DNA from 4 places in the Streptomyces sp. NPDC048018 genome. Region 2 is predicted to be linked to each of the others. Evidence: riboswitches for the same ligand, from Rfam matches in the RefSeq annotation. Region 2 holds a riboswitch; each other region holds the start of a gene.
What was found. A riboswitch is a leader RNA that binds a small molecule or an ion and turns the genes downstream of it on or off. The one in region 2 is predicted to bind cyclic di-AMP.
Positions count from the first base shown of each region.

Region 1 (3,041 bases), on a different contig from region 2:
AGATCTTCCTGCTGTCCCGGGTGCGCGAGGCGTGGCTGCGCACCGGCGACGCCGAGGCGAGCGTCGCCCATGCCCTGGAGATCACCGCGAGGGTCATCACCTGCGCCGCGCTGATCATGGTGAGCGTCTTCGCCGCCTTCATCGTGTCCGACAACATCGTGATCAAGATGCTCGGCCTGGGCCTCGCGGTCAGCGTCCTCATCGACGCCACCATCGTCCGGCTGCTGCTCGTCCCCGCCGTGATGACCCTGCTGGGCGCCCGTGCCTGGTGGACCCCGCGCTGGCTGGACCGCATCCTCCCGCACCTCGACACCGAGGGGGAGGCGGCACTGCAGCAGGACGAGGAGCCGGGCCGCGAGCCGGCCCGGTGACCCGTAACGTACCCATTCGGACAAAGAGGTAGATGTCCCGCTATTGAGCTCCAATGCCGGAATGCTCAAGGAATTCCGGCATTGGAGCTTTTCTGTGCCCGAAGCGCGCAAAGGCGGGAGTGCGTGATGTGGGTCACGGCCTTTCCAGCCGGGAGAATCCTGTCGTGACGTCAGATCCGAGTCCCGGGGGAGTCGTTGGCGCGGTGATGGTGAAAGAGGGGGAATGATCCTTTCCCTTTCCCCGAATGATCCATTTGCTTTGATGAATTCCCGTCTTGTTTTCGCCGGAAGAATTCGCTTACGGTCACCCGGCAACCGGACGGAAACGCCGAATCCTGCCACCGCCCGGGTACCGCATACACGACCACTTCAGGCAGGAGCGGGGGACCCAGGTTCTCCGCCGCCCCCGGACTCCGGGAGCGGCTCGGGGTGAAGCCGTGCCTCAGGCACGGCCGGGCATCTCCTGCCCGAACCCGACAGCTCACCTCGCAGGCGGAGGAGAGGACCCCGCCATGCGTGGACACGCCAAGCACCGCCGTTCCAAGAAGTTCCCGCTCACCCGTGGCATCGCCGCCGTCGGCATCACCGGCAGCGCCGCCCTGGCCCTGCCGCTGGCCGGCGCGACGACCGCCGGGGCGGTCACTCCGCAGGCGGTACACACCGTCGCAGTCGAAAAGGCGACGGCCCGTGTCGCGCAGGTGACGAAGGCTCCCGGAACCGTGCGGTATTCGGTCGTCGCGGGTGACTCCCTTTCCAAGATCGCCCGGAAGTACGCGGTAAAGGGCGGCTGGAAGAAGGTCTACCAGGACAACCGGACCGCCGTCGGTGCCGACCCGGCCCTCATCCGCCCCGGCATGCGGCTGACCGTCGACGCGCGGGGCGCGGCCCTGTCGGGCGTGAAGCCCGCGGCGGCCCGGACCCCGGCGACGGCGAGCGCCGCGAGCGCGGGTGCCGTGGTACAGGCCGTGGCCCCGGCGAAGGCGACCTCGTACCCGGACAACCTCGACGGATGGATCCGTGAGGCGCTCGACATCATGGCCGCGAAGGGCATCCCCGGCAGCTACGACGGCATTCACCGCAACATCATGCGCGAGTCGTCGGGCAACCCGCTGGCCATCAACAACTGGGACTCCAACGCCGTCGCCGGCACCCCCTCCAAGGGTCTGCTGCAGGTGATCGACCCGACCTTCCAGGCCTACCACGTCGAGGGCACGGCCAACGACCCGTACGACCCGGTCGCCAACATCGCGGCGGCCTGCAACTACGCGGCCGACCGCTACGGCTCCATCGACAACGTCTTCGGCGCCTACTGACGCCCGCGGACGCGCGTGGACGTGCTCCCGCACCCGGCCGCCTCGGCCGGGTGCGGGAGCTCCGTCGTTCCGTTCTCAGTTCAGGGTGTCCGGGTCGGGGCCGGTGCGCAGCCCCCGGTCGAGCGTGGCGACGGCCGTCATCTCGTCCGCGGAGAGGGCGAAGTCGAACACGTCGATGTTCTCGCGGATGCGCGCCGGGGTGACGGACTTGGGGATCACGACGTTGCCGAGCTGGAGGTGCCAGCGCAGCACGACCTGGGCGGTGCTCCGGCCGTACCGGGCGGCGATCTCCCGCAGCGCCGGCTCCCTCAGGACCGCGCCCTGGGCGAGCGGGCTCCAGGCCTCGGTGACGATCGAGTGGCGGGCGTGCAGCTCGCGGAGCTCGCGCTGCTGCAGTCCGGGGTGGAGCTCGATCTGGTTGACGGCCGGGACGAGGTCGCTGTGGTCCAGGAGCCGGTTCAGGTGCGCGGGGCGGAAGTTGGAGACGCCCGCCGTGCGTACGCGGCCCTCGGCGACGAGCTGCTCGATGGCCTTCCAGCTGTCGAGGTAGAGGTCGCGGGCCGGGGCCGGCCAGTGGACGAGGTAGAGGTCCACGTGGTCGAGGCCGAGCTTGGCGAGGCTCGCGTCGAAGGCCCTGAGGGTGGTGTCGTGGCCCTGGTCGGCGTTCCAGAGCTTCGTGGTGACGAACAGTTCGTCACGCGCGAGGCCCGAGTCCGCGAGCGCCTTGCCGACGCCGGCCTCGTTGCCGTAGACCGCCGCGGTGTCGATCGAGCGGTAGCCGGCCTCCAGCGCGGCGGCGACGGCGGCGGTCGTCTCCTCGTCCGGCACCTGGAAGACGCCGAAGCCGAGGCGGGGCATCTCCGCGCCGTTGTTGAGGGTGACGGTGGGGACGGAGGGGGTCATGACGTTCCTTGGATCTGTGGTGCGGGAGTGCGGGCGGGGCGTGCGGGGGACGGTCAGCGGCCGAGGCCGGCGGGGACCTGCCGGGCGTCCGGGACGGTCGCCGCGGTCACGGACTCCGCGGAGCCGGCGACGATCCGGGAGCGGCGGGTGCGCCGGTCGAGGAACGCGGCGAGGAAGGCCAGCAGCAGGGCGGACGCGGCGAGGAGGCCGCCGACCCAGTTGGGGGAGGTGTAGCCGAGACCTCTGGCGATGACCACGCCGCCGAGCCAGGCGGCCAGGGCGTTGCCGAGGTTGAAGGCGCCGATGTTGGCGGCGGAGGCGAGCGTCGGCGCGGCGGAGGCCTGGTCGAGGACCCACTTCTGCAGCGGCGGGACGGTCGCGAAGCCGAGTGCGCCGACGAGGGTCAGCGTGACCGCCGCGAGGACCTTGTCGTGGGCCGTCGCGGTGAACAGGA
Region 1 is NZ_JBIDBK010000001.1:568,564-571,604, reverse strand. It holds gene ACGF1Z_RS02605 (MMPL family transporter) at 1-371, shown strand, start outside; cyclic di-AMP (ydaO/yuaA leader) riboswitch at 723-879, shown strand; gene ACGF1Z_RS02600 (transglycosylase SLT domain-containing protein) at 884-1,684, shown strand; gene ACGF1Z_RS02595 (aldo/keto reductase) at 1,760-2,587, opposite strand; gene ACGF1Z_RS02590 (MFS transporter) at 2,641-3,041, opposite strand, start outside.
Region 1: another riboswitch for cyclic di-AMP. It lies ahead of ACGF1Z_RS02600 (transglycosylase SLT domain-containing protein); the one in region 2 lies ahead of ACGF1Z_RS26355 (M23 family metallopeptidase).

Region 2 (3,041 bases):
CGTTCGCCGAGTCCGAGATCGAGCGCCTGGTGCGCAACCGGCTCGACGAGATCCCGCACGAGTCGGCCAACCCGGCCCGCCGGGCCGCCAAGCAGCTCTCCAAGGAGCTGTTCCCCGCCGCCGCGCGCATGTCCCGGCCGCGCCAGGGCACCGAGGAGACCGTCGAGGCGATCGACGCCGCCGCCGTCCGCGCCTTCTACGACGCGCACGTACGGCCGGCCGCGGCCACCGCCGTGGTCGTCGGCGACCTCACCGGCGTCGAGCTCGACAAGGTGCTCGACGAGACCCTGGGCGGCTGGACGGGTGCCCCGGCGGCGCCGCGCCCGATGCCGCCCATCACCGCCGACGACACCGGCCGGGTCGTCATCGTGGACCGCCCGGGTGCCGTCCAGACGCAGCTGCTCATCGGCCGCGTCGGCGCCGACCGGCACGACCGTGTGTGGCCGGCCCAGGTGCTCGGCACGTACTGCCTCGGCGGCACCCTCACCTCCCGTCTGGACCGCGTCCTGCGCGAGGAGAAGGGCTACACCTACGGGGTGCGTGCCTTCGGCCAGGTGCTGCGCTCCGACGGCGAGGGCCACGGCGCCTCGATGCTCGCCATCAGCGGCTCCGTCGACACCCCCAACACCGGTCCGGCACTTGGCGACCTGTGGAAGGTGCTGCGCACGCTCGCCGCCGAGGGCCTGACGGACGCCGAGCGCGACGTCGCCGTGCAGAACCTCGTGGGCGTCGCCCCGCTCAAGTACGAGACGGCCGCCTCCGTCGCGGGCACCCTGGCCGACCAGGTCGAGCAGCACCTCCCGGACGACTTCCAGGCGCAGTTGTACGCGCGTCTCGCCGAGACGGGCACCGTGGAGGCGACCGCCGCGGTGGTCAACGCCTTCCCGGTGGACCGCCTCGTCACCGTCCTGGTCGGGGACGCTTCGCAGATCGAGGAGCCGGTGCGCGCCCTGGGCATCGGTGAAGTGAGGGTCGTCACCGGCTGACTGAGCCGCCGTCACGCACGGAGGAGGACCCCGGCGACCTGGTTCGCCGGGGTCCTCCCCTTTGTCCGTATTGATGGTTGCTGTTGCTGAATGACCTGTGGCATGCCTTACAAAAACGCGGCTCTGTTTGGTGATTGACAGAAGATCGGCCTAGCGTCGGTCCGGCTGTCCGGCCACATGCACGACGCCGCACCCGCGGCAACGGACAGTCATCGCCGAGTCCCCCTGAGGCGCGAGCCTGGGGAGCCGGGGACCCACACGCAGTCCCTGGGGTGAATCGGACGCCTTCGCGCCACGCGGAGGGGCCCGTAGGAGACCTTCCTGCTCCGAACCCGTCAGCTAACCCGGTAGGCGAGAGGGAAGGAAAGGATCAGCCACTACATGGCGTTCACCCGTGCCACCGGGAAGCATCGTGGTCCGAGCCGTCTGGCGCGCCGTGGCGCGGGCGTCGCCGGCGTGGCGACCATCGCCACCGCAGGCGTCATCGGCACCCTCGCCTCCCCGGCGCTCGCCGCCGACACGGAGCAGCCCTCCGTCGAGGACACCGGCCTCACCCAGGTGATCACCGAGGAGTCCCTCGCCCAGCGGGTCGACGCCCAGGCCGCCGCGCAGGAGAAGGAGGCCTACGAGGCCGCCGCCCGCGCCAGGGCCGCCGCCGAGGCGAAGCGCAAGGCCGAGGCCCGCGCCAAGGAGATCCGGGCCGCCAAGGAGCGCGCCGCCCGCGAGGCCGAGCGCAAGCGCCTGGCGTCCTTCCAGCTCCCCGTCTCCGGCTCCTACGTGAGCACCGGCTACAAGACCGGCGGCTCGCTCTGGTCCTCCGGCAGCCACACCGGCATCGACTTCCACGCCGCCTACGGCACCACGGTCGTCTCCGTCGGCTCCGGCACCGTCGTCGAGGCCGGCTGGGGCGGCGCGTACGGCAACAACATCGTGATCCGGATGAACGACGGCACGTACACGCAGTACGGGCACCTCTCCGCGATCCAGGTCTCCGTCGGCCAGAAGGTCACCCCGGGCGAGCGGATCGGCATCTCCGGCTCCTCCGGCAACTCCACCGGCCCGCACCTCCACTTCGAGGCCCGCACCGGCGCCGACTACGGCACGGACATCAACCCGCTCAGCTACCTCCGCTCCCGCGGCGTGGACGTCTGACGGTCGCCTCCCGCGCAAAAGCCCCGGCTCGCAGCGAGCCGGGGCTTTTTTGCGTCCCTTTCCATCGGGCGGCATCGGAAATTCCGGCGTCCTGCAATAGAGTCGCCGGACAGGCGCCGCTCGATCTGGATTCGCGCGGACAAAAGCGGAGGTCGGACATGCGCATTCCCGCGCACTCGGTATGCACGGCGATCCGGGACGACATCGTCTCCGGGGTGTACGCGCGGGGAGCCAGACTGACCGAGGAACAGCTCGCCCGCCGTTACGGCGTCTCCCGTGTCCCGGTCCGCGAGGCGCTGCGCACCCTGGAGTCCGAGGGCTTCGTGGTCAGCCGCCGGCACGCCGGCGCCCATGTCGCCGAGCCCACCGCGCAGGAGGCCGCCGACCTGCTCGACATGCGCTCCCTGCTGGAACCCCTGGGCGCCGCCCGGGCCGCGCAACGGCGTACCGAGGCCCACCTCAAGGTGCTGCGCGGCCTGGTCAGGCTGGGGCAGGAGCGGGCCAGGCGGGGCCGGGGCGAGGACCTGGCCTCGCTCGGCGGCTGGTTCCACGAGACGCTGGCGCAGGCCTCGGGCAGTCCGCCGCTCACGGCGCTGCTCACCCAGCTGCGCCACAAGATCGCCTGGATGTACGCGGTCGAGCCCTCGGAGCGGCCCGTGGAGGCCTGGGCCGAGCACGGCGCGATCGTGGACGCGGTCGCGCGCGGGGACGCCGAGCGGGCCCGGAACCTGACCGCGCTGCACGGGGAGCACGCGGCGGCGCTGCACCGGCTGAAACAGGCGGACCGGCCCCGTGTGAGGCTTTCGCAACACGTCGTCAACATGGCGGGCCCCCGAAATTAACACGGGCGCCGTATACAAAGGAGTGAGGGAATTCCTCGGCGTAATGCACGGCGCCTGAATT
Region 2 is NZ_JBIDBK010000007.1:118,609-121,649, forward strand. It holds gene ACGF1Z_RS26350 (M16 family metallopeptidase) at 1-986, shown strand, start outside; cyclic di-AMP (ydaO/yuaA leader) riboswitch at 1,190-1,355, shown strand; gene ACGF1Z_RS26355 (M23 family metallopeptidase) at 1,368-2,138, shown strand; gene ACGF1Z_RS26360 (GntR family transcriptional regulator) at 2,297-2,980, shown strand.

Region 3 (3,041 bases), on a different contig from region 2:
CCTGCTCGACCTGACCGGCTGGTCGGCGACGCCCTGGCTGGTGCTGTGCGCGGTGGGTCTCGGGTGCGCGGCGGCCATGGCGGCGCTGGCCCGGGGCGGGCGGCTCGCGGTACGCCAACCGGCCGAGGAGGAGTCGCCGGGCCCCCGGGCCTGACGGCACGCTGGGACGGGCGCGGTACGGTCCGCCGCCGTGGACGGACCGGGCAGGAGAGCACAGGTGGGGCGAGCAGCGGCGGACGGCGTGGCGGGCGGTGAGGGCGCGGGCCGCCCCTACCGCGGCGCACGGCGCTTCCTGCGCGCGCTCCCCCCGCTGATCATCGTGGGCGGGGTCGTCTTCGACCTGTCGACCCCCGCCGCGTACACGGCGTCGCCGCTGTTCTCGGCGGCGCCGCTGATCGCCGCGCCCTTCTTCTCCACCCTGACCACGCTGCTCACGGGCATCGCCGCCGTCCTCGCCAGCATCGGCCTGCACTTCTACAACGGGACGGCCGACCAGATCCCGTCGCTGACCGAGACGCTGACGGTGGTCACCGTCTCGGCGCTCGCGCTGCTGATCAACCGGGTGGTGCGCAGGAGCGGCGAACGGCTCGCGTCGGCGCGGGTGATCGCGGAGACGGCGCAGCGGGCGGTGCTCCCGGCGCCCGCCGGCCGGATCGGCGGGCTGCAGATCGCGGCCCGTTACGAGGCGGCTCAGGCCGACGCGTTCATCGGCGGCGACCTGTTCGCGGTGCAGGAAACCCCGCACGGGGTGCGGCTCGTGGTCGGGGACGTCCGGGGCAAGGGGCTCGACGCGGTGGAGGCGGTGGCCGTGGTGCTGGGCGCCTTCCGGGAGGCGGCGGAGCAGGAGGGGACGCTGGAGGGGGTGGCCGCGCGCCTGGAGCGGGCCCTGGCCCGGGAGGGCACCCGGCGGGACGGTCTCGACGCCTTCGAGGGCTTCACGACCGCCGTGCTCGCCGAGATCCCGGGCGGCGACCGGGTCGTACGGGTGGTCAACCGCGGCCACCCCGAGCCGCTCCTGCTGCGCGAGGACGGCGGGGTCGAGCTGCTGCGGCCGAGCGATGCCGCGCTGCCGCTGGGGATGGGGGAGCTCGCCGCGTGGCCGGACCGGGCCGACGAGGCGTCCTATCCGCCGGGCTCGACGCTGCTGTTCTACACGGACGGGCTCTCGGAGGCGCGGGACGCGGACGGGGTCTTCTACGACCCGGGGGAGCGGCTCGCGGGGCGGCTCTTCCCGGGGCCGGAGGAACTGCTCGACGCGCTCGTGGCGGACGTGCGCCGGCACACCGGCGGGGGCGCGACGGACGACATGGCGCTGCTCGCGGTGAGCCGTCCGGCGGCCGGTCAGCCGGAGCGGCGGCGGACGATGCCGGTCGTGCCGGCGGGGGATCCGGGGGCTCGGTGACCGCTCGTAGTCGCAGGGTGTCCCTCCGATAACCATTGACGTAACGTCAGAAACGGGGCTCGTTACCGGCGCGTATCTGAGTGGAGCTCAAGTCGGGCGATTCCCTCCTAATTCAGTGAATGATCAAGAGGGACGGCTTGGAATCGAGTGGCCGGGTCTATTAACGTTCGATAACGCAGCGCGGTCGTCCCAGCCGCCGCAAGAGGCGGCACCGTGCGCACGCGCCGAATCCCGCAAGGGAACCGGGGAACCACCACTTGGGGTGAATCGGGCCCCACCGCACCCATGCGGCACGCCCGTAGGAGACCTTCCTGCTCCGAACCCGTCAGCTAACCCGGTAGGCGAAAGGAAGGAAAGGAGAGCGCCTCCGTGGCGTCCGACACCCCCGCTCCTCAAGCCCCCTTCGACTACTTCGACTCCGCCGGTGCGGCGGGCGCCGCGGGCGGCGAGGAATGGAACCCGACGGAGGACTCCCTGCGGGACCGCCGGTCCGGCGGACGGCACCGCGTCGTCAAGCAGCGCTCCAACTTCGCCCGCTCCTCCACCGTCCTCGGCGTCGGCGTCATCGCCGCTGTCGGTGCCGGCGGCCTGGCCACCGCCCAGCAGAAGCCCCCGGTCTCCATAGCCCTGCCGGACGTCGACCTGCCCGACGCCTCCGAGCTCCCCGGCGTCGGCGAGCTGATCGGCCACGACAAGAGCGACACGGGCGGCGCGGTCGGCAACACCACCCAGCCGCTCACCGCGCTCACCTACACCACCACCGACGCCACGGCCTCCGGCACCGGCGCACAGACCCGGACGCAGGCCGACGCCGGCGAGACCCTGCGCGCCCGCATCCTCCAGCAGGCCGAGCAGCAGCAGGCCGCCGCCGACGCCGCGGAGAAGGCGGCGGCGGAGAAGGAGGCCGCCGAGAAGGCCGCCGCGGAGGCCGCGGCCAAGGCGGACGCGGCGGAGAAGGCGGCCGCCGAGGCCGAGAAGAAGGCCGCCGAGGAGGCCGCGCGCAAGGCGGAGGCGGAGCGCCTGGCCAAGCTGGCCGCCGGCTTCTCGCTGCCCACCTCCTCCTACACGATCACCTCGACCTACGGCGAGGCCGGCTCGATGTGGTCCTCCGGCTACCACACCGGCCTGGACTTCGCTGCTCCCACCGGCACCCCGGTCAAGGCCGTCCACGGCGCCACCGTGAAGTCGGCCGGCTGGTCCGGCGCGTACGGCTACCGCATCGTCCTGGAGCTCGAGGACGGCACCGAGATCTGGTACTGCCATCTGTCCTCGATGACGGTCGGCGTCGGCCAGTCCGTCGGCACCGGCGAGACCATCGGCCGCGTCGGCGCCACCGGCAACGTCACCGGCCCGCACCTCCACCTGGAGGTCCACACCCCGTCCGGCGACGGCATCGACCCGGCGGGCTGGCTCCGCTCCAAGGGCCTGAGCATCTGACGTCCGTCCCCGCGGGACCCGTCCCGCGGGTCCCGGTGGCCAGGAATAGGCCCGACGGTGCGGACCGTTGACCACCCCATGACTTCTCTTCGCCGTCTTGGCCGTTCCGACCTGCACGTCTTCCCGCTCTCCCTCGGTGGCAACGTCTTCGGCTGGACCGCCGACGAGGCGCAGTCCTTCGCCGTCCTCGACGCCTACGCCG
Region 3 is NZ_JBIDBK010000005.1:711,579-714,619, forward strand. It holds gene ACGF1Z_RS23240 (MFS transporter) at 1-154, shown strand, start outside; gene ACGF1Z_RS23245 (PP2C family protein-serine/threonine phosphatase) at 218-1,402, shown strand; cyclic di-AMP (ydaO/yuaA leader) riboswitch at 1,615-1,760, shown strand; gene ACGF1Z_RS23250 (M23 family metallopeptidase) at 1,772-2,839, shown strand; gene ACGF1Z_RS23255 (aldo/keto reductase) at 2,918-3,041, shown strand, end outside.
Region 3: another riboswitch for cyclic di-AMP. It lies ahead of ACGF1Z_RS23250 (M23 family metallopeptidase); the one in region 2 lies ahead of ACGF1Z_RS26355 (M23 family metallopeptidase).

Region 4 (3,041 bases), on a different contig from region 2:
TGCCGGTGGGGGAGGAGACCAGGAGCAGATCGGGATCGCCCGCGGCCGGTTCGACGGTGCCGCCCAACAGGGTGGCGTAGAAGCGGGCGAGGGGTTCGGGATCGCTGCTGTCGAGGACGAGAACGGTGCTCTTGGACACGGTCATGGGACCCGTGTGCCCGCTCAAGGGCCTTACAGGCACGCCGAGTCGGGATCCGCTCGCCCGTTGCACGCTTCACCGCTTCGGGCGACAGATATCCGCCCGTCCTGGTGGATCGCCGGGCAGGGCGGCACGATCGGTGGCACTCTGACGCGAAGTGCAATCCGGGCGGGGCCCGGTGGGAAAGGGACAGCGTCGCCATGGCAGACCACCTGGAAGCAACCGTCACTCTGCCGAGCGATCCCGCCTCGGTGTCCGCCGCGCGGAGACACGTCGCCGAGGTCCTCACCTCCTGGGGCCTCGGGAGCTCGACCGAGACGGCGGACGCGGTCCGGCTGATCGTCTCCGAGCTGGCGACCAACGCCGTGCAGCACACCTTCGGTCAGTCGCCCACCTTCACGGTCGACCTCCGCCTCGAACGCGACGAGCAGCTGCACATCGGCGTGACCGACAGCCATCCGCGCTGGCCCCGGCGCCTCCCGGCAGCCGTCCAGCAGGACAACGGGCGCGGCATGGTCATCATCCGCTGGCTCGCCGCGGAGGCGGGCGGCCGCCTCTCGGTCGAGCCGACGCCCGAGGGCGGCAAGACGGTCTGGATCCGACTGCCCTGGACGGCCGTGGCGCTGACGCCCCGGTAGAGCGGCTCCGGCCCGCCGCGGCGAGCCCGCTCCGCCCGGTCGGCGTCGCACCGGGCCCGTATGGGGCGACCGTACCGCCCGGCGGCCCGGTCGGCCATCCGACCGGCGCCGCCCTCCGCGGGGGCGGGGCCGACCGGTCTCCCGGGGCCGGCCCCGCGGAGGGCGGCGCCGTCCCCGCGACCCCGGGGACGGGGGGCGCGGGGCGGCCGGGGGACGGGCGCCGGGTGGGGCGGCCCGCGGCGCCCTCGCGTGGCGGCCCTTCGCGGGGCGCGGGACGGCGGGGTCCGCTGGTCAGCGGACGCGGCCGTACAGCACCTTCGACGTCCAGATCCGGTCGAGCTTCACCCAGGAGCCGGTCTTCGGGGAGTGCCAGATCTTGTTGTTACCCGCGTAGATTCCGACGTGGTAGACCCTTCCGCCGGAATGGAAGAAGACGAGGTCCCCCTTCTGGCGGCTGGACGCCGTGATGTGACGCGTCTTGTTGTACTGCTGCTGCGCGGTGCGGGGCAGTGTCTTGCCCGCCTTCTTGTACGAGTAGAGCGTGAGGCCCGAGCAGTCGAACCTGCTGGGCCCAGCGGCCCCGTACTTGTAAGGCGATCCCTTCTTCGAGGCGGCGATGCCCAGAGCCGTGTTGGCGTACGAGCTCGCGGCCTGGGCCTCCGGCGCCGCTCCTGGGGCGAGCAGCGTGCCGCCGACGGCGGCGAGGGTGAGAGCCGAGACGGCTCCGGCCCGGGACAGCAGGGACGGGACATGAATCTGCGCAGTCATGCGCAACCCTTCGTCAGCCGCCTGTGAAGGATGACCTGTCGGGTTCGGGCAGGCGAAGATGCCCGGCCGCGGCTGCGGCTTCACCCCGAGGGACGTCACCCTTGCGGGCACGTCCCGTGTTGCTCGGGTCCTCCACTCCTGCCGATCCACTCCTGTCGACCAGACGTCCGGGACAGCGGCAGGACTCGGCGTCCGCCCGGACCGCCCCGCCTCGGGTGGCGGGGGCTTGTCGTCGACAGGGATCTTGACTCACAGTCGGGTAGAAATCCGAGCTGAAACAGCGATATGTGAGGCTCCTCACGACTGATCCATTCGAGTGGACAGTCAGGTTTCGTGATCTTCGGAGGTTTGCCCGACGAGCCGTTCACCAGCGATGGAATGCCCGATTCCGCTAAATGTGTAGACCTGTTGCGCAACTCGCCTGAGCTCTATGTCGATTCGTCGACTACGCCGAACGGGGGAGCGATTCTGCGGCTCGTGTGCCCCGAGTGGACCTCGACACGACACGCCGCACTGTCAACTCGACGACTCTTCGGGGACGGTGACGCGCCCTGAGCGCCGCTCTCCGTCCAACACCCTTAGCGCACGCGCCAATGTGGCCGCGTGGACCTCGCTCTCGCCTCGCACATGCATGAGCGTCACGGCGTCCCGGAGTGCCGTCGCGCGCCCGACCAGGGCCTGAGCGGCCCTCAGGGCCCCATAGGTATGCGATGTCCTGGATGGATTGATCCTTCCGAGGAGGTCGACGACTTCGAGGTACGCGTCCACGAACTCACCCTCGGCGCGGGTCAGCGCGGGCAGCGGCGGCAACTCCGGGACCATCGGGTCTCACCTCTCGCCGACGGTGCCCGCGGACGAGCGACGGCTCTTCACCACGTGGTCCACCAGCCCGTACGTCACGGCCCCCGCCGCGTCGAGCACGGTGGTCCGGTCGATGTCGGCGTCGATCCGGTCGAGATCCTGCCCGGTGTGCTCCGCGAGCAGTCCGGCCACCAGCGCGCGCTGACGCAGCAATTCCCGCGCGTGGATGTCGAGATCGCTGGGCTGTCCGTGCAACGGCTCGTCGAGCGTGGGCTGCTGGAGGACGATCCTGGCCCCCGGCAGGGCGAGCCGGCGCCCCGGCGAGCCGGCCGTGAGCAGCACCGCGGCGGGGCCGACCGCCTGGCCCAGGCAGATGGTCTCCACCTCGCACGAGACGGTGCGGATCGTGTCGTAGATCGAGGTCATCGCGCTGATCGAACCGCCGGGGGAGTTGATGTAGAGGCTGATCACCTGCTCCGGCGCGGAGTGGTCGAGATGCAGGAACTGGGCGATGACGTCGTTGGCCGAGGTCTCGTCGACCGGGGTGCCCAGGAAGACGATCCGCTCCTCGAGCAGCTTCGAGTACGGGTCGAGGGTGCGGGTCCCGAAGTTCGTGCGCTCGGTGAACTCCGGAAGGACATATCGCATGGCGGGACGCATGGCGCTCCCCCTTCTGTAAAAAATGTACAGGACGT
Region 4 is NZ_JBIDBK010000003.1:891,118-894,158, reverse strand. It holds gene ACGF1Z_RS15225 (VOC family protein) at 1-145, opposite strand, end outside; gene ACGF1Z_RS15220 (ATP-binding protein) at 340-777, shown strand; gene ACGF1Z_RS15215 (C40 family peptidase) at 1,069-1,545, opposite strand; cyclic di-AMP (ydaO/yuaA leader) riboswitch at 1,549-1,746, opposite strand; gene ACGF1Z_RS15210 (hypothetical protein) at 2,062-2,367, opposite strand; gene ACGF1Z_RS15205 (ATP-dependent Clp protease proteolytic subunit) at 2,374-3,006, opposite strand.
Region 4: another riboswitch for cyclic di-AMP. It lies ahead of ACGF1Z_RS15215 (C40 family peptidase); the one in region 2 lies ahead of ACGF1Z_RS26355 (M23 family metallopeptidase).